2 regions of the Micromonospora sp. II genome follow, and region 2 is predicted to be linked to the other one. Evidence: riboswitches for the same ligand, from Rfam matches in the RefSeq annotation. Region 2 holds a riboswitch; the other holds the start of a gene.

Region 1 (18,257 bases), 410 kb from region 2:
GCCCCGCGAGTCGTGGAGCCCGGTGGAGCTGGCCTGGCGCCGCGCCGTCCTCGCCCAGCGCAACACGCTCAGCTTCCCGTTCACGGTCGGGGAGGTGGTGCGGATGGGCCGGGCGCCGTGGGCCGGGCGACCCGAGCGGGACCAGGACGACGCCGTCGTCGCCGACGTGCTCGACCGCTGCGACGTCGCCCGCTTCGCGGCCCGGCCGTACCCCGCGCTGTCCGGCGGCGAGCAGGCCCGCGCCGCGCTGGCCCGGGTCCTGGCGCAGCGGGCCACCACGCTGCTGCTCGACGAGCCGACCGCCGCGCTCGACCTGCGGCACCAGGAACTGGTCATGCACATCGCCCGGGAGCGGGCCCGCGCCGGGGACGCCGTGGTCGTGGTGCTGCACGACCTGACGCTGACCGGGGCGTACGCGGACACCGTGACCCTGCTCGGCGACGGTCGCGTCCGCGCCGCCGGGGCGCCGCGCGACGTGCTCACCGCCCCGCTGCTCAGCGGGGTCTACCGGTACGACATCGACGTCGTCCCCCACCCGCGTGACGGGCTGCCGCTGATCGTGCCCCGACGCGGCCGGCCCGCAAGACCGTCAGCCGACGAGGAGAGATAGCAGATGGATACACAGACGTTCGCGGCCCGGCTGCGCGCCGAGACCCGCGACGCGCACCAGAGCGCCGAGTCCCAGCGGTACGTCTCCGCGCTCACCGCCGGTGAGCTCGACGTGGCCGGCTACACCGCGCTCGTCGTCGCGCACCACGGCATCTACGCGGCGCTGGAGGGCGTCGCGGAGACGATGCGCGAGAACCCGCTGGCCGGCCCGTTCGTCGACGACGCGCTGACCCGGCTGCCCGCGCTCGCCGCCGACCTGCGGTTCCTGCTCGGCCCGCGCTGGCGCGAGGTGATGGAGCCGGTCCCGGCCGCTGTCGCGTACGCCGCGCGGATCACCTCGGCCTGCGCCGGATCGCCCGAGCGGTTCATCGCGCACCACTACATCCGCTATCTCGGCGACCTGTCCGGCGGGCGGCACATCGGGCGCTGCGTGGCCCGGTACTACGGGGTGACCGGCGAGGCCGGGGCGTCGTTCTACCGCTTCCCGCGGATCACCGATCCGAAGTCGTACAAGGACGCCTACCGGGCGAGGCTGGACGCGCTCGCGCTGGACGAGACCGGCCGGGCGGCGCTGCGCGACGAGGTGCTGGTGGCGTACGAGCACAACATCGCGGTCTTCACCGACCTGGGTCGCCTGGTGGCGGCGGGCAGCCGGGAGGGCGCCGCGTGAGCGCCGGCTTTCCGCCGGAGGTGGTCGCCGCCGTCAGCCGGCACATGAACGACGACCACGCCGGGGACGCGCTGCTGATCTGCCGTACGCTCGGCGGCCGGCCGGACGCCACCGCGGCCCGCACCACCGGCCTGGACGCCGACGGCATCGACTTCGCCGTCACCGTCGGCGGCACGGAGGTTCCGGTGCGCGTCCCGTTCGCCCACCGGCTCACCGAACGGGCGCAGATCCGCCGGGAGGTGGTGCGCATGTACCGGGAGGCCTGCGACCGGGCCGGCGTACCGCCCCGCCCGGCCGGCTGAGCGCCGGGACCGTCCGGGCCGCGGAAACCCGGTCGGCCGCCGCGCCGCCGCGGCGTACAGTCCGCCGCATGGCTGTGGACACGAGGCCGGCGGTGCGCGCCGGCCGATTCCGGCTGCTCCCGCTGGGTGTGGTCTTCCTGACCGTCGGTCTGTCCACCGCCGTGGTGCTGCCGTTCCTGTCGCTGTTCCTCGACCGGGAGGTCCACGCCAGTCCGTTACGGGTGACCGTGTTCCTGGTCGTCGCGCCGCTGTCCGGGGTGGTCGCCTCCGCGCTGATCGGCCGGCTGTCGGACCGCCTGCCGATCCGGCGCGCGCTGCTGGTCGGCGCCGCGCTGGCCGGCGTGCTGGGCGCGGGCCTGACCGCGTACGTCCGGGACTACTGGATCCTGCTGGGGCTGACCGCGACCGCCACCGCGCTGGCGAACTCGCTGTTCCCGCAGTCGTTCGCGTACACCCGGGCGCTGTTCGACAGGGACGATCCGGCGCGGGCGGCGTTCGGCGTCAGCCTCATGCGTACCGTGTTCTCGGTCGCCTGGGTGGCCGGGCCGGCGCTGGCCGCGGTGCTGCTCGACGTCGGCGGCTTCCGCCTGGTCTACGGCATGGCCGCCGTCATGTACGCGCTGGCCGCGCTGGTGGCCGCGTTCCGGCTGGAGGAGCTGCCGCTGCCGGCGCGGCCGGTCGCGGCCGATCCGGACGGCGCCACGCCCGGCCCGCGCGGCGCGTCCCGGCTGCGGCTGGCGCTGACGGCGCTCACGTTCGTGCTGCTCCAGTGTCCGCTGACGGTCGGTGTGCAGGCGATGCCGCTGTTCATCGACACCGAACTGCACGACGACCCCTCCCGCGCCGGGCTGGTGCTGGGCCTGTGCGCGGCGCTGGAGATCCCGCTGATCCTCGGGCTGGGCGCGCTGACCGCGCGGGTCCGGCTGCGGCCGCTGATCTTGGTCGGCGGCGGCTGCGGGGTCGCCTACTACGCGGCCGCCGCGCTGGCGCCGAGCGTGCCGTTCCTGCTGTTCGCGCAGCCGGTGAACGCGCTGTTCATCGCCGCGGTGTCCGGCGTCGGGATCGCCTACGTGCAGGATCTGCTGCCGGGCGAGCCGGGCCGGGCCACCACGCTGTTCACCAACACGTTTCCGATCGGCGCGATGCTCGCCGGGCCGCTGCTCGGGCTCTCCGCGCAGGTCGGCTACCGGTGGGCGTACGGCATGAGCACCGCGCTGTGCGCGGCCGGGCTGCTGGTGCTGGTGCTGACCCGGCCGCCCGCGCGGGCGGCCGGGTCGGTGCCCGTGGGCGGGTGACCCACGGGCACCGGGATCAGCTCGGGGCGGGCGGGCGGCCGGCGGTGGCCGCGATCAGCAGGGACAACTCCCGGACGAGGTCGTCCATGCTCTGCCCACTGCTCGCCCGCACCAGGCCGAGAGCCAGGTCGGCGAGCAGGTAGAAGCCGAGGGTCCGGGCCTGCTCGCCGGGGAACGCGGCGAGCAGATCCTCGGCACCGGCGAGGTCACCCCGGTGCTTGGCCGCGATCACCCCGGCGGCGCGCTGCACCAGTTCCGCCGCCTCGGGGGTGGGCCCGCTCACCGGATCAGATCTTCGGCGTCGCGGCGCGGGCGGCGTCGAAGCGTGCGATCACGTCCGACCAGTTCACCAGGTTCCACAGCCGGTCCACGTAGTCCGGACGCACGTTGCGGTACTGCAGGTAGTAGGCGTGCTCCCAGGCGTCGAAGACCAGCAGCGGCGTGGTGCCCTGGCCGACGTTGCCGTGGTGGTCGTAGACCTGCTCGACGATCAGTCGCTGTCCCAGCGGCTCCCAGGCGAGTACGCCCCACCCGGAGCCCTGCACGCTCTTCGTTGCCGCCGACAGCTGGCCGGCGAACGCGTCGAACGAGCCGAAGTGCTCGTCGATCGCCGCGGCCAGCTCGCCGTCCGGGCGGTCACCGCCGTCCGGCGACAGGTTCCCCCAGAAGATGGTGTGCAGCACGTGCCCGGACAGGTTGAACGCGAACGTCTTCTCCAGCCCGACCAGCCGGCCGAAGTCGCCCTTCGCACGCGCCTCCGCGAGCTGCTCCAGCCCGTCGTTGGCGCCCTTGACGTACGCCGCGTGGTGCTTGCTGTGGTGCAGTTCCAGGATCTCGCCGGACATGGCGGGCTCCAGGGCGCCGTAGTCGTAGGGCATGTCGGGCAGGGTGTAGAGCGCCATCGATCCTCCACTTTGTTGCTGCATCTTTGCTGTTGCCAACATAGTGCAACAAGGTGGCCGACGGTGCTCCCATCCCGCGCGTCCGGTCAGTGGCGCCGCACCAGCACCACGTGGTCGATCAGCTCGCCGGTCTGCCCGTCCGGGCCGGTGGCGGTACGGCGCGCCGCGCCCAGCCGCTCGGTGTCCCAGCCGTCCGGGTCGAGGCTCATCGCGGCCAGAATCTCCTCCGGTTCGGCGAACCGGTGGTGGCCGGTGTCGGGCCCGGCCCAGGGCGGCGGCGCGCCGTGCTCGACGACGAGCAGCCGGCCGCCGGGAGCGACCGCCTCGGCCGCCGGGGGCAGCACCGTCTCCCGGGGCAGGACCAGCGGCGACTGGAAGAACTGCGCGGACACCAGGTCGTACCGGCCGGGCGGGAAGCCCTGGGTGAGGTCGTGCCGGACGGTGGTGATCCGCTCCGCCACCCCAGCCCGCTCGGCCTCCACCGCGAGGCGGTCCAGCGCGACCGACGAGATGTCCACGGCGGTGACCCGCCAGCCCCGCGTCGCCAGCCACACCGCGTCGCCGCCCTCACCGCTGCCCAGGTCGAGCACGGTGCCCGGGGGCAGCGCGCCGGCCACCTCGGCCAGGACCGGGTTCACCCGGCCGCTCCAGATCCGGTCCCGCTGGCCGTACCGCTCGTCCCAGAACCGGGCCGGGTCGGTGTCCGCCGCCGGGTGCTCGTGGTGGTGCCCCGTCATGTCCGCCTCCTCGCCGCCGGGCGTCTGCCCGCCCGGGCCCTCGCCATCGTGCGCCGGGGTCCACCGGCCAGCAAGGAACCTTGCCGTTCCGGCAAATACTTCCGGGCGGCAGCCGCCTCGAAATATACCCCTGGGGGTATGCGCTACAGTTGCCGTATCGCCCGACATCACTGCGCGAAGGAGTGCGGCTCATGTTGTTCACCCAGTACTACCTCGACTGCCTGTCCCAGGCCTCGTACCTGATCGCCGACGACCGCACCGGCCGGGCCGTGCTCGTCGACCCGCGCCGGGACATCGACGAGTACCTCACCGACGCCAAGGCGCACGGCCTGACGATCGAGGGCGTCATCAACACCCACTTCCACGCCGACTTCCTCGCCGGGCACCTCGAGGTGGCCGCCGCGACCGGCGCGTGGATCGGCTACGGGCACCGGGCCGAGACCGAGTACCCGAGCCGCAAGCTCACCGACGGCGAACGGATCAGCCTCGGCGACGTGACCCTGGAGATCATGGAGACCCCGGGACACACACCCGAGTCGATCAGCATCCTGGTCTACGAGCGCGCCGACGACGCGGTCCCGTACGGCGTGCTGACCGGCGACGCGCTGTTCATCGGCGACGTCGGCCGCCCCGACCTGCTCGCCTCGTTCGGCGTGACCGCCGAGGAACTCGGCCGGATGCTCTACGACAGCGTGCAGCGCAAGCTGATGGGCCTGCCCGACGAGGTACGCGTCTTTCCCGCCCACGGCGCCGGCTCGGCCTGCGGCAAGAACCTGTCCACCGAACGGCAGTCCACCATCGGCGAGCAGCGCCGCACCAACTACGCCTGCGCGCCGATGAGCGAGGAGCGCTTCCTCGCCCTGGTCACCGGCGGTCAGCCGGCCGCGCCCGGCTACTTCGCCTTCGACGCGGTGCTCAACCGCAAGACCCGGGAGCTGTTCGACCACGCCCGGCCGGCCCGCCCACTCACCCCGGCCGAGTTCCTGGCCGCCCGGGCCGACGGCGCCGTCGTGGTCGACGCCCGCGACCCGCAGGAGTACGCCGCCGGGCACCTGCGCGGCGCGCTCAACGTCCCGGCCGACGGCCGGTTCGCCGAGACCGCCGGCAGCGTCGTCGCACCCGACCGGCCGGTGCTCGTGGTGGCCCCGCAGGACCGCGAGGAGGAGATCGTCGTCCGCCTGGCCCGGATCGGCTTCGACCACGTGATCGGCTACCTCCGCGAACCCGACAACGCCTTCCTGGAGATGGTCACCGAGATGACCCGGGCCAGCCGGATCACCGCCACCGAACTGCGCGACGCCCTCGACGGCCCGGACGCGCCGGTGGTGCTGGACGTCCGCAACGCCGGCGAGCGGGAGCAGGGCGCGGTGGACGGTTCCCGGCACATCCCGCTGGCCGAGCTGACCCACCGCCTCGGCGAGGTGCCCGTGGGGCGCCCGATCGTCGTGCACTGCGCCGGCGGCTACCGCTCCTCGGTCGCCGCCAGCCTGCTGCGCAACGCCGGTCACGCCGACGTGTCCGACCTCCTCGGCGGCTACGGCGCCTGGCAGGACCTGCACGCCACGGCGTGAGGCACGGATCCGGGCCGCCAGGATTAGCACTCCCCTCGCATGGGCAGACATTTGTCATCAGTCACGCGATCGAGGGAGCTGACGGCATGGCGAAGGGCGACATCGACACCTACCAGCAGGACGGGCAGTGGAAGAACCGGCCGGAGGGCAACGAGCGCGCGAGCAGCCGCCACGACACCAAGGCGGAGGCGGAGGCGGCCGGCCGGGAGATGGCGGTCGAGCGCGGCGCCGAGCACGTGATCAAGAAGCAGGACGGCGCCATCGGCGAGAAGAACACGTACCCCCGCGAGCGCGACCCCCGGGACATTCCGGGCTGAGCCCCGCACGCACGTCACGGCGCCGGACCCGCACGGGTCCGGCGCCGTAGCGCGTACCGGCGGGTAGTGAGTGGCTGGCTAAAAAGTTTTGTTCGGTTCCTACAACGGCTCCCGCTCAGGCTTCGGCCGTTACGACATGGCGCCGTACGCGCGCAGGCGGAAGGGTGAGGCAAGCCGGGGGCATCGTCGCCACCCGGCGCGCCACCGTGGTTCTATCGAAGGGGACGGTCACGTGTTCACCCGTGTCGCCATCGTCAACCGTGGTGAGTCCGCGATGCGGCTCATCCACGCGGTCCGGGAACTGGCCGCGGAGACCGGCAGCCGGATCGAGACCGTCGCGCTGTACACCGACGTCGACCGTACCGCCACCTTCGTCCGCGAGGCGGACGTCGCCTACGACCTGGGCCCCGCGTCCGCCCGCCCGTACCTGGACCTGAAGGCGCTGGAACGCGCGCTGGTGGAGACCGGCGCGGACGCCGCCTGGGTCGGCTGGGGTTTCGTGGCCGAGGACCCGGCGTTCGCCGAGCTGTGCGAGAAGATCGGCGTGACGTTCGTCGGGCCGAGCCCGGACGCCATGCGCAAGCTCGGCGACAAGATCGGCGCGAAGCTGATCGCCGAGGAGGTCGGCGTGCCGGTCGCGCCGTGGAGCCGCGGCGCGGTGGAGAGCCTGGAGGACGCGCTGCGCGCGGCGGCCGACATCGGCTACCCGCTGATGCTGAAGGCCACGGCGGGTGGCGGCGGGCGCGGCATCCGGGTGATCCGCAGCGACGCCGAGCTGGCCGACGCCTACGAGCGCACCAGCCAGGAGGCGGCGCGGGCGTTCGGCAGCGGCGTGGTGTTCCTGGAGCGCCTGGTCACCGGCGCCCGGCACGTCGAGGTGCAGGTGATCGCCGACGGCCAGGGCACCGCGTGGGCGCTCGGGGTACGGGACTGCTCGGTGCAGCGGCGCAACCAGAAGGTGATCGAGGAGTCCGCGTCGCCGGTGCTCGCCCCGGAGCAGGCGGCGGAGCTGAAGGCGTCGGCGGAGCGCCTGGCGGTGGCGGTCGGCTACCGGGGCGCGGCCACTGTCGAGTTCCTCTACCACCCGGGCGACCGGCTGTTCGCCTTCCTGGAGGTCAACACGCGCCTTCAGGTCGAGCACCCGATCACCGAGGCGACCACCGGGTTCGACCTGGTCAAGGCGCAGTTGCACGTGGCCGGTGGCGGCCGGCTCACCGGCGAGCCGCCGGTCGAGCGCGGGCACGCGATCGAGGCGCGGCTCAACGCCGAGGACCCGGACCGCGACTTCGCGCCCTCCCCCGGCCGGATCACCCGGCTGGACCTGCCCGCCGGGCCGGGCATCCGGGTCGACACCGGAGTCAGCGAGGGCGACACCATCCCGGCCGACTTCGACTCCATGATCGCCAAGATCATCGCGTACGGCCGGGACCGGGACGAGGCGCTGGGCCGCCTGCGCCGGGCGATGGCGAACACCACAGTGGTCATCGCCGGCGGCGCGACGAACAAGAGCTTCGTGCTCGACCTGCTCGACCAGCCCGAGGTGATCGACGCCAGCGCGGACACCGGCTGGATCGACCGGGTACGCGGCGAGGGCCGCCTGGTCGCGCACCGGCACTCCGCCGTCGCGCTCGCCGCCGCCGCGATCGAGGCGTACGAGGAGGACGAGACCGCCGAGCGGCAGCGGTTGCTGTCCACAGCGGCGGGTGGACGCCCGCAGGTGCAGCACCGCAGCGGCCGGCCGCTGGACCTGAAGCTGCGCGGCGTGACCTACCGGATGCGGGTGGCCCGGGTCGGCGCGCACCGGTTCCGGGTCGGTGTCGAGGCCGGTGGCGACGTGCGCACTGCCGACGTCGAGCTGGACCGCTTCGACCGGCACACCGGCCAGATCGCCGTCAACGGCGCCCGGTTCCGCCTGCTCACCGACACCCACGGCCCGGTGCACCTGGTCGAGGTCGACGGCGTGACGCACCGGATCAGCCGCGACGAGGGCGGCGTGGTGCGCTCCCCCATGCCGGCGCTCGTGGTCGCCACGCCACTTGCGGTCGGCGCGGAGGTCGAGGCCGGCGCGCCGGTGCTGGTGCTGGAGGCGATGAAGATGGAGACGGTGCTGCGCGCGCCGTTCCGGGCCCGCCTCAAGGAGTCGTCGGTTCAGGTCGGCACCCAGGTGGAGGCGGGTGCGCCGCTGCTGCGTCTGGAGCCGCTCGTCGAGGAAGGCGCCGAGGCCGCCGACGGCCCGGCCGGTCCCGCTGTCGAGCTGGACCTGCCGGCGCCTGCGGCGGACGTGCCGGCGCGGTCCCGGGCCGAGCGCGGCCAGGAGGACCTGTGCGCGCTGCTGCTCGGCTACGACGTCGACCCGCACGACGAGCGCCGGGTGCTCGACGACTACCTGGACGCGCGCCGGGCGGCCACCGAGGCCGGGCACCGGCCGCTGGCCGAGGAGCTGGAACTGGTCGGCGTCTTCGCCGACCTGGCCGAGCTGAGCCGCAACCGTCCCGGCGACGACGGGCCGGCCGGGCACGTGCACAGCGCCCGCGAGTACTTCCACACCTACCTGCAGAGCCTCGACGTCGAGCGGGCCGGTTCCCCGGACTCGTTCCGGGCCCGCCTCGCCAAGGCGCTCGCCCACTACGGTGTCACCGAGCTGGACCGCTCCCCCGAGCTGGAGGCAGCGGTCTTCCGGATCTTCCTGGCCCTGCAGCGGGCCGCCGCGGACGCCACGGTGATCGCCGCGCTGCTGCGCTCGTGGCTGCGCGAGCCGCCGCCGGACGAGGCGCTGCGCGAGCCCGCCGGCCTCACCCTGGAGCGTCTCGTCGCGGCCACCCAGGTCCGCTTCCCGGTCGTCGCCGACCTGGCGCGGGGCGTGGTGTTCGCCTGGTTCGCCCAGCCGCTGCTGCGCCGCAACCGGGCCCGGGTCTACGCGCGGGTCCGCGCGCACCTGCGGCACCTCGACACGCACCCGGACGCGCCGGACCGCGCCGACCGGGTCGCCGAGATGGTACGCAGCACCGAGCCGCTGGTCCGGCTGCTCGGCCAGCGCCTGGTCCGCGACGACCTGGACAACGCGACGATGCTGGAGGTGCTGACCCGCCGCTACTACGGCAACAAGGCGCTCACCGAGGTCACCACCCGGGCCACCGGTGGCTGCACGTTCGTGGTGGCCGGGCGGGACGGTTCGAGCGTCGTGTCGGCGGCGGTGCGGTTCGACGCGCTCGGCGACGCGCTGCGCGGACTGGCCGAGGTGGCCGGCGACCGCGACGCCGTCGACGCGGACGTCTACCTGTCCTGGGAGAACCAGCCCGAGGACTTCGACGCCACCGCCGCCGCGCTGCTCGACGTGCTGAACGCGCACCCGCTGCCGGCGGCGGTACGCCGGATCACCACCACCGTCGCCGGGCGCGGCGGCGCGGTGATGCACCACCACTTCACGTTCCGGCCCGGCGAAAACGGGATGACCGAGGAGCGCCTGATCCGCGGCCTGCACCCGCACATCGCGCAGCGGATGCAGCTGGAGCGGCTGCGCGAGTTCGACCTGACCCGCCTGCCGTCGCTGGACGAGGAGGTCTACCTGTTCCAGGCGGTGGCCCGGCAGAACCCGTCCGACCAGCGGCTGGTCGCGTTCGCGCAGGTACGCGACCTGACCGGGCTGCGGGAGCAGGACGGCCGCCTGGTGTCGCTGCCCACCACCGAGGACACGGTGGCGGCCTGCATCGACTCGATCCGCCGGGCGCAGTCGCGGCGGCCGTCGAAGTCGCGGTTCCCGACCAACCGGATCGTCATCTACGTGTGGCCGCCCAGCGAGCTGACCCGCGAGGAGATGGAGCTGATCGCCGGCCGGGTACGCCCCACCACCGTGGGCGCGGAGCTGGAGGAGATCCTGTTCATCGCGCGCCAGCGCGACCGCCGTACCGGCGAGCTGACCAAGGTCGGCGTGCGGATCACCTTCGACGTCACCGGGCACGCCCGGCTCGACGTGGGTGAGCCGCCGAGCGAGCCGGTCGAGCCGCTGGACGAGTACCGGCTGAAGGTGCTGCGGGCGGCCAGCCGCAACACCGTCTACCCGTACGAGCTGACCGGGCTGCTGGGCGACTTCGTCGAGCACGACCTGGACGCGGACCACCAGCTGGTGCCGGTGGACCGGCCCAAGGGCCGCAACAGCGCGGCGATCGTGGCCGGCGTGGTCACCACGCCGACGCCCCGCCACCCGCAGGGCGTGACCCGGGTGGTGCTGCTCGGCGATCCGACCAAGTCGCTGGGCGCGCTGTCCGAGCCGGAGTGCCGGCGGGTGATCGCCGCGCTGGACCTGGCGCAGCGGATGGACGTGCCGCTGGAGTGGTACGCGCTGAGCGCCGGCGCCCGGATCTCGATGACCTCCGGCACCGAGAACATGGACTGGGTGGCCGCGGCGCTGAAGCGGATCGTCGAGTTCACCCAGGACGGCGGCGAGATCAACATCGTGGTCGCGGGCATCAACGTCGGCGCCCAGCCGTACTGGAACGCCGAGGCGACGATGCTCATGCACACCAAGGGCGTGCTGGTCATGACGCCCGACTCGGCGATGGTGCTCACCGGCAAGCAGTCGCTGGACTTCTCCGGCGGCGTGTCCGCCGAGGACAACTTCGGCATCGGCGGCTACGACCGGGTGATGGGCCCGAACGGGCAGGCGCAGTACTGGGCGCCGGACCTGCCGGGCGCGCGGGACGTGCTGATGGCGCACTACGACCACACGTACGTCGTGCCGGGCGAGCACGCGCCGCGCCGGGCCGTCACCATGGACCCGGTGGACCGGGACATCTGCGGCTACCCGCACGCGGTGGCCGGCAGCGACTTCGCCACGGTGGGCGAGATCTTCTCCGCCACCGCGAACCCGGACCGCAAGAAGCCGTTCGACATCCGTACCGTCATGCGGGCCCTCGCCGACCAGGACCATCCGGTGCTGGAGCGGTGGGCGGGCATGGCCGACGCGGAGACCGCTGTGGTGCAGGACGTGCACCTGGGCGGCATCCCGGTGTGCCTGCTCGGCATCGAGTCGCGGTCGGTGCCCCGGCACGGCTTCCCGCCCACCGACGGCCCGGACACCTACACCGCGGGCACGCTGTTCCCGCGCTCGTCGAAGAAGGCCGCGCGGGCGATCAACGCGGCCAGCGGCAACCGGCCGCTGGTCGTGCTGGCGAACCTGTCCGGCTTCGACGGCTCACCCGAGTCGATGCGCAAGCTCCAGCTGGAGTACGGCGCGGAGATCGGCCGGGCGATCGTCAACTTCCGCGGCCCGATCGTGTTCTGCGTGATCTCGCGCTATCACGGCGGCGCGTTCGTGGTCTTCTCCAAGGCGCTCAACCCGGACATGACGGTGCTGGCGATCGAGGGGTCGTTCGCCTCGGTGCTCGGTGGCGCGCCGGCCGCCGCCGTGGTGTTCGCCGGTGAGGTCGCCGCCCGCACCGCGGCCGATTCCCGGGTACGCGAGCTGGAGGGCCGGGTCGCGTCCGCCACCGGTACCGAGCGGGCCACGCTCAGCGCGGAGCTGGACGAGCTGCGCGGGTCGGTGCGGGCGGAGAAGCTGGGCGAGGTGGCCGCCGAGTTCGACCGGGTGCACAGCATCCAGCGGGCGGTCGAGGTCGGCTCGGTCGACGCGGTGATCCGCGCCGCCGAGCTACGGCCCCGGGTCATCGAGGCGATCGAGGCGCACCTGCGCTGACACGTTCCGCGACGTCACACGGCGGACGGGCCTTCGGGTCCGTCCGCCGTTTCGCGTGCGCCGGTCCTTGACGGTCGTCCGGCGACATGGTGTCCTCAGATGGTAATGGAAACCGTGTTCGTTAGAGCTGCCGGAGGACCCATGTCGCTCACCGTTCCGCCCGCCCTGCTGCACGCCGCCGAGACCGGTCCCGTCGACGAGGAGGCGTTCGTCGCATGTGTCCGCGACTCCCTGCCGTATGCCTGGGAGACGGTCAGCCGGGTCGCCGCCGACCTGGCCGCGACCGACGCCGAGTTCGCCGACAACGTCGTACCGCCGCCCGGCGACGCCGAGCGCGGGCAACTGCTGCGTGCGATGGCCAGCGACGCGATCCGCGCCGGGCTGGAGCGGCACTTCGGGATCACGCTGGCGTTCCAGAACTGCCACCGGGTGGCCGCGTTCCGCCCCGGCGCGGCCGGCTCCGAGGCGTACCGCCGGTTCACCTCCAGCCGCGGCCAGTTGCTGAACCAGTCACCGGTGCTGCGCAACTGCTGACCGGCGGTCCGGCGCGGGCGGGTCACCGCCCGCCCGCGGCGGTGGCTCAGGCGGCGCAGCGGTCGCAGGTGCCGAAGATCTCCAGGGTGTGCCCGACGTCGGTGAAGCCGTGCTGCGCGGCGACCTGGTCGGCCCACCGCTCCACGGCCGGGCCGGCCACCTCCACCGCACGGCCGCAGCGGCGGCAGACCAGGTGGTGGTGATGGCGGCTCTGGCTGCACCGCCGGTAGAGGTGCTCGCCGCCGGGCAGCCGCGCCGAGTCGATCTCGCCGTTGTCGACGAGCAGCTGCAACGTCCGGTAGACGGTGGTCAGACCCACCTTCGCCTGCCGCTGCACGAGCATCTGGTGCAACTGCTGCGCGCTGTGGAAGCCGTCCAGCTCCCGCAACAGCGCCAGCACCTCGGCGCGCTGCCGGGTGTTGCGGGTCGCCCCGGTCGTCGCCGTCACCGTCCGCCTCCCTCGTCCGGGCGCCCTCTCCGGCCACGGCCGCGCCCGGCGCGCCACGTGACACCCGGAACCATTATGCCTTCCGGGCGCTCCCCGGTCCCCGGTCGCGGTGAGCCCGGGTGCATGTGACGCGACCGACTCCCCGGGCCGGAACTATCCGCGGCGCCGCCCCGACCAACGGTACGAACACCGGATCTTCGAGGGGACGACCGCATGCCCAGCACCACCAGCCGACGCTTCCCACGCACGGCGGCCCTGATCGGCGCCGCCGTCCTGGCCGCGTCCGTCGCCGCCTGCGGCTCCGCCGACGCCACGCCCACAACCGCGCCGTCGGCGTCGGCGCCCGCCTCGGCCCCGGCGAGCGCGGCAGCGGGCGTGCTGACGATCCGCGACCCGTGGGTGAAGGCCGCCGACAAGGGCATGACCGCCGCGTTCGCCACGCTCGTCAACGACGGCGACGCCGACGTCACGATCACCGGGGTGACCACCGACGTGTCCCGGGCCGAGATCCACGAGATGGCCATGACCGACGGGAAGATGGCGATGCGGCAGAAGCAGGGCGGCGTCGTGGTCGCCGCCCGGTCCCAGGCCGCGCTGGAGCCCGGCGGCGACCATCTCATGCTGATGGACCTGACCCGCCCGGTGCGCCCCGGCGACCAGCTCGACGTCACGCTCACCTTCGCCGACGGGCGCACCCAGACGTTCACCGCGGTGGCCAAGCCGTTCACCGGCGCCCAGGAGACGTACGCGCCCGGACACGGCGCGAGCCCCGCGTCATGACCGGAACCGGCGCGCCCGCGCGCCGGGTCAGCCGGCGCGGCCTGCTCACCGGCGGCGCGGCGGCCGCCGGGGGCGCGCTGGCCGGCGCGGGTGCCCTCGCCGCCCTCCGTTCCCACGGGGTACGCCCCGACGACGCCGTCCCGGTGGCCCAGGTCGGCAACGCTGTCGAGCCGTTCCACGGCGCGCGCCAGTCCGGTGTCACCACCGAGCCCCAGGCGCATGCCGCGTTCGTCGCGTTCACGCTGCGCCCGGGCACGGACCGGGCCGCGCTCGGGCGGATGCTGCGACTGCTCTCCGACGACGCCGCCCGGCTCACCCAGGGTCGCCCGGCGCTGGCCGACACCGAGCCGGAACTGGGCCTGCTGCCGGCCCGGCTGACAGTCACGTTCGGCTTCGGCCCCGGGCTCTACGCCGCCGCCGGGCTCGACGACCGCCGCCCCACGTCGGTGGCCGACCTGCCGGCGTTCCGGATCGACCGGTTGCAGCCCCGCTGGTCCGGCGGCGACCTGCTGCTGCAGATCTGCGCGGACGACCCGCTCACCGTCGCGCACGCCCAACGGGTCCTGACCAAGGACAGCCGCCCGTTCGCCACCGTCCGCTGGGTGCAGCAGGGCTTCCGCCGGGCCGCCGGCGCCGAGCCCGGACGCACCCAGCGCAACCTGTTCGGCCAGCTCGACGGCACCGCCAACCCGAAGCCCGGCGTGTCGGCGGACACCGCCGTCTGGGTGACCGACGGGCCGGACTGGCTGCGCGACTCCACCACCCTGGTGGTGCGCCGGATCAGCATGAACCTGGAGACCTGGGACCTGCTCGGCCGCGCCGACCGGGAACTCGCGGTGGGCCGGCGCCTCGACACCGGCGCGCCGCTGACCGGCGAGGCGGAGCACGACGAGCCCGACTTCGCCGCGCTCGGACCGGACGGGCTCACCGTGATCCCGGACTTCTCGCACCTGACCCGGGCCCGCGTCACCGACGACCGGCAGAAGATCCTGCGCCGGCCCTACAACTACGACGGCGCGCCGACCGCCGAGGGACACGCGGACAGCGGGCTCGTCTTCGCCGCGTACCAGGCCGACATCGCCCGGCAGTTCCTGCCCATCCAGCGGCGGCTGGCCGAACGGGACCTGCTCAACGAGTGGACCACCCCGATCGGCTCCGCCGTGTTCGCCGTACCGCCCGGCTGCCCCGAGGGCGGCTGGATCGGCCAGCAACTGCTCGGCTGACCACGACGCTGACCACGACCAGGAAGGCGCGTCATGCGTACCCGTACCGTCTCCGCACTCCTCGCCGCGCTGTTCACCGCGGCGCTGCTGCTGGTCCCGGCCACGCCCGCGGCGGCGCACAACTCGCTGCAGGAGGCCACGCCGGCCCGCGACGCCCGGCTCACCACCGCGCCGACGCAGGTGACGCTGCGGTTCCTGCAGCGGCTCAACCCGGCCTTCACCACCATCACGCTGCGCGACGCCACCGACCGTCAGGTGCCCGCGAGCGCGCCCGCCGTGGACGGCGCGACGGGCACGGTGACGATCGAGGAGCCGCTGGGCAACGGCACCTACACCGTCGCCTACCGCGTGGTCTCCCGCGACGGCCACCCGGTCCAGGGCTCGTACCGCTTCACCGTCGCCGACCCGGCCGCTCCCCCGGCGGCCGCCACGTCCTCGACCACCGACGCTCCCTCGCCGGCCGCCTCCGCAGACGTCTCGGCGGGCGCTTCGGCTTCGGCGGGCGCTGCGGCAGGCGCCGACGCCTCTCCGGCGAGCGCCGACGCTTCGGCCGACGCCGACGACGGTCTGCCGGTGGGCCTGCTGGCCGGCGCAGCGGTCGCCGCGGTGGCGGTGGCCGGCGCGGCGGCACTGCTGCTCCGCCGTCGCCGCTCGTCCTGACCCGTCACCCGCCGATGCGGACGGCCCGGGAGATCTTGGTACGAAACGGCCCCTCTAGGGGCGCTTTCCTTCCAAGATCTCCGGGCGTCCTACAAAGCGGGAGGCGAGTCCCCTTCTGTGGACCGCGTCCGCGTCGGCGGCCCGGCAACGGGTGCGCCGAAGAGCCTGCGCGTCTGCGGGACGGGCGGAACGCGGGTCGCGGCGAGGGCGGGTCGGGGCTGGGTTAGGCTGCCGGGAGCGCTGGTTCACCCGGTCGGCGACGGCCGGGTGTCGTAAGAGGGAACCCGGTGGAAGTCCGGGACTGCCCCGCAGCGGTGAGTGGGAACGACAGCCGTCAACAGCACTGGGCCACCGGCCTGGGAAGCGACGGCCGGTAGGCGACCGGCGACCCCGGTCGGGCCCGCGAGTCCGAAGACCTGCCCGCGTCGCGCGTACCACCGGTGCGCGCTGCCGTCGACCTCGCGGGTGGGTCGGGCGGGTGACACGCCGGGCGGGAGCCGTCGGCGTGCCTCGACGTGCAACTCCCCCGTCCGGTCGGCGGTCCGCTTCTGCGAGGACGGAACCGCACCGTGACCGATGCCATCACCCTCACCGGCCGACCACCGTCGGCGTCGCACCTGACCCTGTCGCAGATCATGGACCAGCACCACACCAACCTGATGGGCACGGTGCACGGCGGCCGGATCCTCAACCTGATCGACTCGGTCGCCGGGGTGGTCGCCGCCCGCCACTCCGACGGACCGGCCGTCACCGCCGCCATCGACGAGACGGCCTTCCTGCGCGCTGTCCGCGTCGGTGACGTGGTGCACGTGGACGCCCGGATCACCTGGGCCGGCCGCAGCTCGATGGAGGTGGCCGTGAAGGTCAGCGCGGACCGCTGGGACCGCGCGGTGCCGCCGGTGGACGTGGCGACCGCGCACCTGGTGATGGTGGCCGTGGACGACGAGGGCCAGCCCCGGCCGGTGCCGCCGCTGCTGCCCGGCACCGACGGTGACCGGCGGCGCTACCGGGAGGCGCAGATCCGGCGCGAACACCGGCTGGCGCTGCGCCGGGCGCTGCTCGACGGCGCCGAGGAGGGCTGAGGCGTGCTCGGACTGTCGGCGGCCACGCTCGCGGGATACCTGGCCGCGATCGTGGTGCTCATGCTCACCCCCGGGCCGGACATGATGTTCGTGCTCGCCAACGCCACCCGGTACGGCGCGCGGGCCGGGGCGGTGGCGGCGCTCGGGGTCGCGGCCGGGGAGGCGGTGCACGTCGCCGCCGTGGTGGCCGGACTCGCCACCGTGATCGCCGCGTCCCCGGTGCTGTTCACCGCGATCCGGTGGGCCGGTGCGGCGTACCTGATCGTGCTGGGCCTGCGGGCGCTGCGCGGCACGGGCCGGCCCGGCGTCGCGGCGGACGGGGCGGACGGCGGCGGCGCCGGGCGGGCGTTCCGGCGCGGGCTGCTCACGAACCTGCTCAACCCGAAGATGATCCTGTTCAGCGTGGCGTTCCTGCCGCAGTTCGTCCGGCCCGACGCGGGCCCGGTGGCGGCACAGCTGGTGCTGCTCGGCGCGCTGTTCGTCGCGGTGCAGCTCACCGTGGACCTGGCTCTCGGCGTGGGCGCCGGGCGGTTCGCCCGCCGCTGGGGCGACAGCCGCTGGTCGCGGCGGGTCGACCGGCTCTGCGCTGTCGCCTTCGTCGCGCTCGGTGTCCGGCTGGCCGCCGGCTGACGCTTGCTCGACTCCAGCTCGCCGAGATCGCGGCATCAGGAGGGCTCCGACCCCGCCACCTCGGCGAGCTGGTGAGGATCACGCTCCGGCGCCCGGGGCGGGGCGGCGGGCCGCTCGCGGTCCAGGTGCAGGCGCAGCAGCACCCAGCCCAGCGACACACCGCCGATGAACACGTACGCGGGCTGCGTGCCGAACGTGTCCCAGCAGGTGTGCAGCGTGACGGCGGCGGCGAAGGTGAGCAGGAACGCCGCCAGTCTCCGGCCGCCGGGCGCGGCGGCGAACGTGAACAACGCGGCGGCGGTCAGCCCGGTCCAGGCCAGGTGCGCGGCGGGCGCGGTGAGACCGCGAACCAGCAGCGTCCGCTCGACGGCGCCGAGGTTGCCCTCCGACCCGACGAACGCGGCGAACGCGTACCCCATGGTCTCCAGCGCGGCGAACCCGGCGCCGGAGGCCACGCCGATCACCAGGCCCTGCGCCGGTGACCGGTGCCGCCGCCACAGCAGCAGGATGCCGGCCGGCACGATCAGCTTCGCGGTCTCCTCGGCCAGGCCGACGAGCGCCATCGGCAGGACGCCGAGGCGGTGCAGGGTGCCGTACTCCAGCCAGCCGGCGGCGACCACGCCGACCACGCCGCCGAGGAGCGCGGCGACGCCGACGACGGAGCCGGGGACCGGGCGGCGGGCCGGCCGCCCCTGGGCGAAGGCCAGGAACGTGGCGGGCGCGACGCACGCGCCGAGCACGATCAGCGCCGGCACGAACGTGACGGTGCCGGTGCCGGACAGTGTCTCCAGCACCAGCAGGTGAA
Region 2 (6,817 bases):
GGGGCGCCGGCGCCGAAGGACCAGCCCTCGACGCTGCCCGGCGCGGGGTTGTAGCCGGTCGCCCCCGACGTGCTGTAGGACCAGGAGCCGCCGCTGGACGCGTGCCAGTACGACCAGTACGCGGTGGCCGGCGGGGTGTTGACGCACGGCTCGGTCGCGGCGGTGGGCTTGCCGTTGATCCGGCAGACGAAGGCCAGGCCCCAGCGGGCGGTGCCGGTGACGGTGAAGCCGGCGGCCTGAAGCGCGGCCAGGCCGGTGGCCGGATCGCCCGGCGCACAGGCGACCTGGACGCCGCCGCCGAGCGCGGCGAAGTCGACGACCACAGTGACTCCCGAGGTGCCGACGCAGGCGGCGGCGTGCGCCGACCGGGGCGCGGGTTCGACTGCGGTCAGCGCGACGCCGGCCACGACGGCGGCCAGCAGGCCGGCCATCCAGGTGCGGGCGGTGGGACGGTGACGGAACACGGGTCCTCCTGTGATCGGGTGAGCGGCGAGGCGGTTCACGGGCAGGCGAGCGCCGGTGCGCCGGGGTCGGCGCCGGCTGCGGACAGACGGGCGTACCCGATCCCGGTGAGACCGAGGACGGCCTGGGCGGTGGCCCGGGGCGCGGTGGCCGGGTCGAAGCCGCCACCGTCGAAGTCGACGGCGCCCCGGTCCGCGGGCGCCCCGGCGCAGCCGACCTGGAGTCCGGCGAGGAACGCCCGGGACCGCGCCCAGGCCGGCAGCCGGTGACCGTCGCGCAGGGCCTGCGCGGCGAGGCCGGTGCTGTTGGCGTTCGGTGTGCCGGCCGCGTTGGCGAAGCCGCCGTCGGCACGCTGAACGGACACCAGCCAGCGCAGCCCGGCGGCGGCGTCGGCCGGACGGTCCGCGGCGCGCAGCGCCTGCGTCACGAGCGCGGTGGCGTCCACGTCGGACGTGCAGACCGGTTGGGCGGGCAGCAGCGGGTAGCCGCCGTCCGGGCATCGGGTGCCGGCCAGCCAGGCGGCCGCCGCCGGTGGCGCCCCGGCCGCCGTACGGTCCAGCGCCAGCAGCGCGAAGGACTGGCTGAACGCGTTGCTGTAGTCGCCGTACGCGGACCGGTCGCTGAACCGGCCGGCCGGCGTCTGCAGCGAACGCAGCCGGGCGATCAGGTCCACCCCGGCGACGTCGGCCGGGTCGCCGCCGCGCACCTGCACGGCGAGGGCGAGCTTGGCGGTCGCGCCCGCGTACGCCTCGGAGACGCCGTCGCCGAGATAGCCGTCGCGGATGTCCGGCCGGGTGACCCAGGCCAGCGCGCCGGCGCCGTGGTCGTCGGCCACGCCGGCGGCGGCGAAGGCGAACACGGCGTCGAGGGTCAGCCCCTGGTCGGGGTAGGCGACACCGTCGAAGACCGCCTCGAAGCGTTCGCCGTCGACGAGTTGCCGGGCGAGCCAGCCGGCGGCGGCCTCCGGGCGGGTGAGGGCGGCGCGATCGGGGGCGGCGACGGCCGGTGTGGTGAGGGTGAGGGCGGCGAGTACGCCGCAGAGGAGCGCGAGCAGGCGGTGCCGGCTTCGGCGGACGACCATCGGAAGCGCCTTTCCGGCCCGGCGGTCGTCGAAAGCCCGGACGGCCGCAGTACGCGGGGGCGTCCGGGACTCCGACCCGTGGGCCACGACGGGTGGGGAGCGGTTGCACGCGTACGACGGGTATTCGGGCTCGCCGCCGCAGAGTTCTCTGGGCGGCCTACCGTTGCGGGCCAGCGCCGGATTTCGACCGGTCTTCCCCCGCACGTACACGCGGTGGTTGAGTTGTCGCGACAGTCTGCTGTGGCCGGTGCGCCGATGTCAATGCGCCAGGAACCGGCCACGTGCCGTGACGGCCGGCGGAATCGGCGGTTTCACACCCCGACGTCGAGAGGCCGTCGTCCCGGCGCGTCCGCGTGGAGCACGCCGGTGAAGGACGCCCGGTGAGGACCGGGCGTCCCTCACCGTGTGGTCACTGCCGGCGGGACCGGGAGCCGGTCAACGGCGGAACGGACCGGTGACGCAGTAGGTGATGCCGCCGGAGGACGAGCCGGTCGTGCCGCGTTGCGAGGAGAAGTACAGCCGGTCCCCCGCCGGGGTGAACGCCGGCCCGGTGATCTCCGAACCGCTCTGTCCGGTGATCCGCAGGAAGACCGAGATCTTGTCGTCCGGCGTGATCATGCAGATCTCCATGTTCCCGCCGTCCTCGGCGACGTAGAGGTCCCCGGCCGTGGACCCGGTGATGTTGTCGACCCCGGTCAGCGGAGGGGCGCCCGGACTGACCAGGTTGTCGTCGTAGGCGAGCTCGTACGTGCCGGCGGCCAGGTTGACCTGCCACACGCGGTTGTCGCCCTTCGTGGTGAACCAGACGGTGTCGTCCGCGTAGTGACAGCCCTCGCCACCGTTGAACGTCTTCGCGCCGGACACCTGCTGCCGGGTCGGGGTGGGCGAGCCGTCCGGATCGGGCACCGTGGCCCAGGTGAACGTGCCGGAGGTGGCCGTACCGGCGCGGAGGACCTGGAGGGTTCCGGCGGACAGGTCGCCCCAGGTGGCCGGCACGAAGCGGTAGAACTTGCCGTCGGTCTCGTCCTCGGTCAGGTAGACCACGCGGCGGACCGGGTCGGCCGCGGCCGCCTCGTGCTTGAACCGGCCCATCGCGGGACGCGCCACCGCGGTCCCGCCGAGAGGGTACGTCTCGAAGACACGTCCCAGGGACACCTCCTCGCAGGAGAGCCAGGTGTTCCACGGTGTCTTGCCACCGGCGCAGTTGTTGTTGGTGCCGGAGAGGATCCGCGACGCCCCGACCACGGCCCCGCTGGAGTTGAAAACGAGTCGCGAGACGCCGCCACCCGCACCGGCCGACACCTCGGAGTTCGACACGTAGATCCAGCCGCTGCCGTTCGCGAACACGGCGCCACCGTCCGGAGCGTCGTGCCAGGTGTACGACGTCCCCGGCACCGTCCGCCGGGAACGCGCGACGATCGAGCTGGTGAACCCGGCCGGCAACTGGATGCCGTTGGCGTCGGCTGCCTGAAGCCCGCCGTAGGGCCCCGCCGCGTTCTGTGCCGGGGCTCCGTACGCCGCCGACCACGCCGTGAACGGCAGGGCGAGGGCGCCCGCACCGACAACGGTGGCCCGCAACATCGTTCGACGATCCATGGAACCTCCTCCGTAGGTTCCATGGATCCGACCGTGTGGAGCTTACGCACGCCGATCTGTTGGATGAACGTCGATGGACGGCTCGATGTGCGATGTCCCGCCCACGCCGACCCGGTCGAGGGGTCGTACGGGTAGGAGAGGCAGCGGCACCAACCAGCAGTGGGCGCGCGCGGCCGTCTGACCGGCCCTCCGGCCGCGGCCTCCCCTCCCCCGGTCACCGGCGCAGGTGGCCGATGCCGTGCTGGTCGAGCCAGGCGACAGTCCGCGGTACGAACGTCGGCGCCCCCGAGCCGGCGCTGACGTCGGTGGCGACCAGCGGCACCTGGGCGGCGACCGGGAGCAGCGTGGACCGCCAGCAGGCCGGCGTGGCGCAGGCCGAGCGGTCGTCGACGCGCCAGGCGGCGGCCACGCTGCGGCCGTCCGGGTCAGCCGGGCGATATTCCAGCCACCGGCTCAGATCGTTGCCGCCGTCGATCCCGGCGGCGAGGACCAGGTTGAACGAGCCCTGGACGCGAAGCAGGCGGATCTGCTCCTGCACGCCGAAGTTCGGCAGACCGGCGCCGGCGCACTCGGATCCGCCGTCGCGCCAGCAGGTCCAGACCGCCGCGGGATCGGTGCCGCCGGCCGCCGGGAAGTCGTACGGCGAGATGTCGAAGACCACTGCGTTGTCGTCGCCGAACACCTCCGCCGCCGCGCTCCAGAACGTGCGGGTGGCGGAGATGTCGCTCTGCCGCAGCGACACGACGGGTGTGATGCCGGCCCCGACGAGCCGGTCGACGTACCGGGCCGCCTCGTCGAGGTAGCCGACGCGGTTCTGCCGATCGGCAGGGCTGCCGGTGTAGGCGTAGCAGGCGTCGCTCAGCACGACCCGTACCGCGTTGACGCCGCGGGCCCGCAGCGCGCCTACCGACGCGTCGTCGACCGGGCCGTCCCAGTGGATCGGTCCCCATGCGCATTCGCCGGGCGCGGCCGACCGGATGATTCCACGGGGCCGGTACGGCCTCGGACTGGCTGTGACCGTGAGGATGCGGTTGCCGAACGCCTTCAGCGCAGGCGCGGCGCCGGGCGCCTGCGGCGGGAGCACCCGGATGCCGCGGACCTCGGCGGTGGCCTGGGCGCCGCTGCTGTCGTAGGCGGTGGCGGTGACGCGGGTGCCGCTGTTCGGCGGCACGCCGCGCCAGTCGAACGCGTACGGCGCGGTGGTGTCCACGGCGAGCAGCCTGCCGCGCTCGCGGAACTCGACCCGCTCGATCCGCCGGCCGGGCGCCGCCGTGGCCTCGGCACGGATCGGGATGACGCCCGGCGCGGCGAAGAAGTCATTGGGCAGGGGCGAGGTGAGCGCCACCGACGGCCCGCCCGGCAGTGGGCTGGGCCGCGGGCTCCCCGAGGCCGGCGGCGGCGACGAGCCGGTCGGGTCGGCGCCGTCCCCGTCGCACGGCTGGCCGCTCAACACCCAGTCGGTCGGCTCGGGGTCGGCACCCTGGTAGTTGCCGCCGAACCGCACCGTCACCGAGGCGCCGGTCGGCAGCGTGGATCCCGCCGGCGGACGGAGCATGGTCATCGGATACATCTCGCCGCTGCCCAGCGTGTATCCGTCCGGCAGCCGGTCGAGGCCCATGGTGATCGTCTGACCGTTCGCCTGCCGGAACCGCAGCCACCAGTCGGTGACGGGAGCGCCCAGGTTGGTGACGGTGAGCTCGGCCCAGAAGCCGCTGGACCACTCCCGGGTGATGGTGTAGTCCACCGTGCACGCCGTCGCGGCGTAGGCCGGCCGCAGCGCCATCGTCATGGCCCCGCCGACGACGACCGCGGCTGCTGTAGCCAGCGCGAAGATCCTGCGTCGCATCATGCCCCCGTAACATCGACATACATCACTTCATGCAGCCTCGGCGCTCCGGGCACGGCCTGTCAAGGGCTGAACCGGGCCCGGGCCGGGCGGGACGACGAGCCGTCCCGCCCGGTCGCGTGGATCAGTTTCCGCGCAGCTCGGCCGCGGCGGCGACCAGGTGCTGGAGGGACGCCTCGACCTCGGGATAGCCGCGCGTCTTGAGGCCGCAGTCGGGGTTCACCCACAGCCGCTCGGCCGGCACCGCGGCCACGGCCCGGCGCAGCGCGCCGACGACCTCGTCGTGGGACGGCACCCGGGGTGAGTGGATGTCCCAGACGCCGGGCCCCACACCCCGGCGGTATCCGAGAGCGGCGAGGTCGTCGAGGACCTCCATCCGGGAGCGGGATGCCTCGATGCTCGTGACGTCGGCGTCGAGGGCGTCGATGGCCGTGATCACCTCCCCGAACTCCGAGTAGCACAGGTGGGTGTGGATCTGGGTGTCGTCGGCGACTCCGCAGGTGGCCAGGCGGAACGCCCCGACTGCCCAGTCCAGGTACGCCTTCTGGTCCGCCCTGCGCAGTGGCAGCGTCTCACGCAGCGCCGGCTCGTCGACCTGGATGACCCGGATACCGGCTGCCTCGAGATCACGGCACTCGTCGCGCAGGGCGAGCGCGACCTGGTCCGCGGTGTCTGCCAGTGGCTGGTCGCTGCGGACGAACGACCAGGCCAGGATCGTGACCGGGCCGGTGAGCATGCCCTTGACCGGCCGGTCGGTCAGCGACTGCGCGTAGGTGGACCAGTTGACGGTCATCGGCGCCCTGCGTGCCACGTCGCCGTAGATGACGGGCGGACGCACGCATCGGGAGCCGTAGGACTGGACCCAGCCGTGTTCGGTGGCGGCGAACCCGTCCAGCTGCTCGCCGAAGTACTGGACCATGTCGTTTCGTTCCGGCTCGCCGTGCACGAGCACGTCCAGGCCCAGCCGCTCCTGGAGCCGGACGACGTGCTCGACCTCGGCGCGCATCCGCTGCGTGTAGGCGGCGTCGTCGAGACGCCCGGCCCGGTGCTCGGCACGCGCGCGGCGCAGCTCGTCGGTCTGCGGGAACGATCCGATGGTCGTGGTCGGGAGGGGCGGCAGGTTCAGCCGGGCCTGCTGTGCCGCCGCACGCTCCGGGTACGCGCCGCGCTGCCGATCCGTGGCGCGCAGCGCGGCGAGCCGACCGCGTACGGTGTCGTCGCGCCAGGCGGCAGGGGTGGGCGGCAGCGGCTCGGGCAGGGACGTGGTGCCGTTGCGCAGCGCGCGGCCGAGCCGGACGACCTCATCGACCTTCTGCCGGGCGAAGGCGAGCCGCTGACGCAGCGCCGGGTCGAGAGCGGTCTCGGCGGACAGGTCCTCCGGCACGTGCAGCAGCGAGCACGAGGTGGACACGGCGACGTGGTCGGCGAGGGCGGTGACGGCGGCACCGGCCGCCACGGCGGCCCGCAGGTCGGTACGCCAGACGTTGCGGCCGTCGACGAGGCCGGCCACGATCGTCTTGCCGCGCAGCGGTCCCGCACCGGCCAGCCGCCGCAGGTTGCCGGGCCCGGCCACCAGATCCACGCCGACCGCTTCGACCGGCGTGTCGAGCAGGGCGGGCAGCGCGTCACCGAGCTCGCCGAAATAGGTGGCGACGAAGATCGCCGGCCGCTGTTCCACCGCGCCGAGCCGGGTGTACGCCTCCCGCAGCGCGTCGATCTCGGCGGCGCTCCGGTCGGCGACGTAGGCGGGTTCGTCCAGCTGCACCCATCGCACGCCCGCCGCGGCGAGGGATCGCAGGATGCTGGCGTACACGTCGACCAGGTCGGTCAGC

Evidence for each region. A riboswitch is a leader RNA that binds a small molecule or an ion and turns the genes downstream of it on or off. The one in region 2 is predicted to bind cobalamin.
Region 1: linked by a shared signal. The riboswitch ahead of A8711_RS14155 (acyl-CoA thioesterase) and the one ahead of A8711_RS12630 (peptidase) in region 2 are both predicted to bind cobalamin.

What each region holds. Positions count from the first base shown of each region.
Region 1 covers NZ_LYXF01000024.1:548,778-567,034, reverse strand. The annotation lists gene A8711_RS32840 (heme ABC transporter ATP-binding protein) at 1-610, shown strand, start outside; gene A8711_RS32835 (heme oxygenase (biliverdin-producing)) at 614-1,279, shown strand; gene A8711_RS14220 (DUF2470 domain-containing protein) at 1,276-1,581, shown strand; gene A8711_RS14215 (sugar efflux transporter) at 1,650-2,876, shown strand; gene A8711_RS14210 (hypothetical protein) at 2,893-3,159, opposite strand; gene A8711_RS14205 (superoxide dismutase) at 3,164-3,778, opposite strand; gene A8711_RS14200 (bifunctional 2-polyprenyl-6-hydroxyphenol methylase/3-demethylubiquinol 3-O-methyltransferase UbiG) at 3,865-4,515, opposite strand; gene A8711_RS14195 (rhodanese-like domain-containing protein) at 4,707-6,086, shown strand; gene A8711_RS14190 (DUF2188 domain-containing protein) at 6,173-6,403, shown strand; gene A8711_RS14185 (carboxyl transferase domain-containing protein) at 6,636-12,095, shown strand; gene A8711_RS14180 (SCO5389 family protein) at 12,237-12,629, shown strand; gene A8711_RS14175 (Fur family transcriptional regulator) at 12,676-13,077, opposite strand; gene A8711_RS14170 (copper chaperone PCu(A)C) at 13,291-13,857, shown strand; gene A8711_RS14165 (Dyp-type peroxidase) at 13,854-15,080, shown strand; gene A8711_RS14160 (copper resistance CopC family protein) at 15,114-15,740, shown strand; cobalamin riboswitch at 15,978-16,179, shown strand; gene A8711_RS14155 (acyl-CoA thioesterase) at 16,310-16,822, shown strand; gene A8711_RS14150 (LysE family translocator) at 16,826-17,452, shown strand; gene A8711_RS14145 (PrsW family glutamic-type intramembrane protease) at 17,488-18,257, opposite strand, start outside.
Region 2 covers NZ_LYXF01000024.1:146,434-153,250, reverse strand. The annotation lists gene A8711_RS12635 (hypothetical protein) at 1-431, opposite strand, end outside; gene A8711_RS12630 (peptidase) at 500-1,543, opposite strand; cobalamin riboswitch at 1,641-1,777, opposite strand; gene A8711_RS12625 (alkaline phosphatase PhoX) at 1,979-3,139, opposite strand; gene A8711_RS12620 (Ig-like domain-containing protein) at 3,354-4,988, opposite strand; gene metE (5-methyltetrahydropteroyltriglutamate--homocysteine S-methyltransferase) at 5,110-6,817, opposite strand, start outside.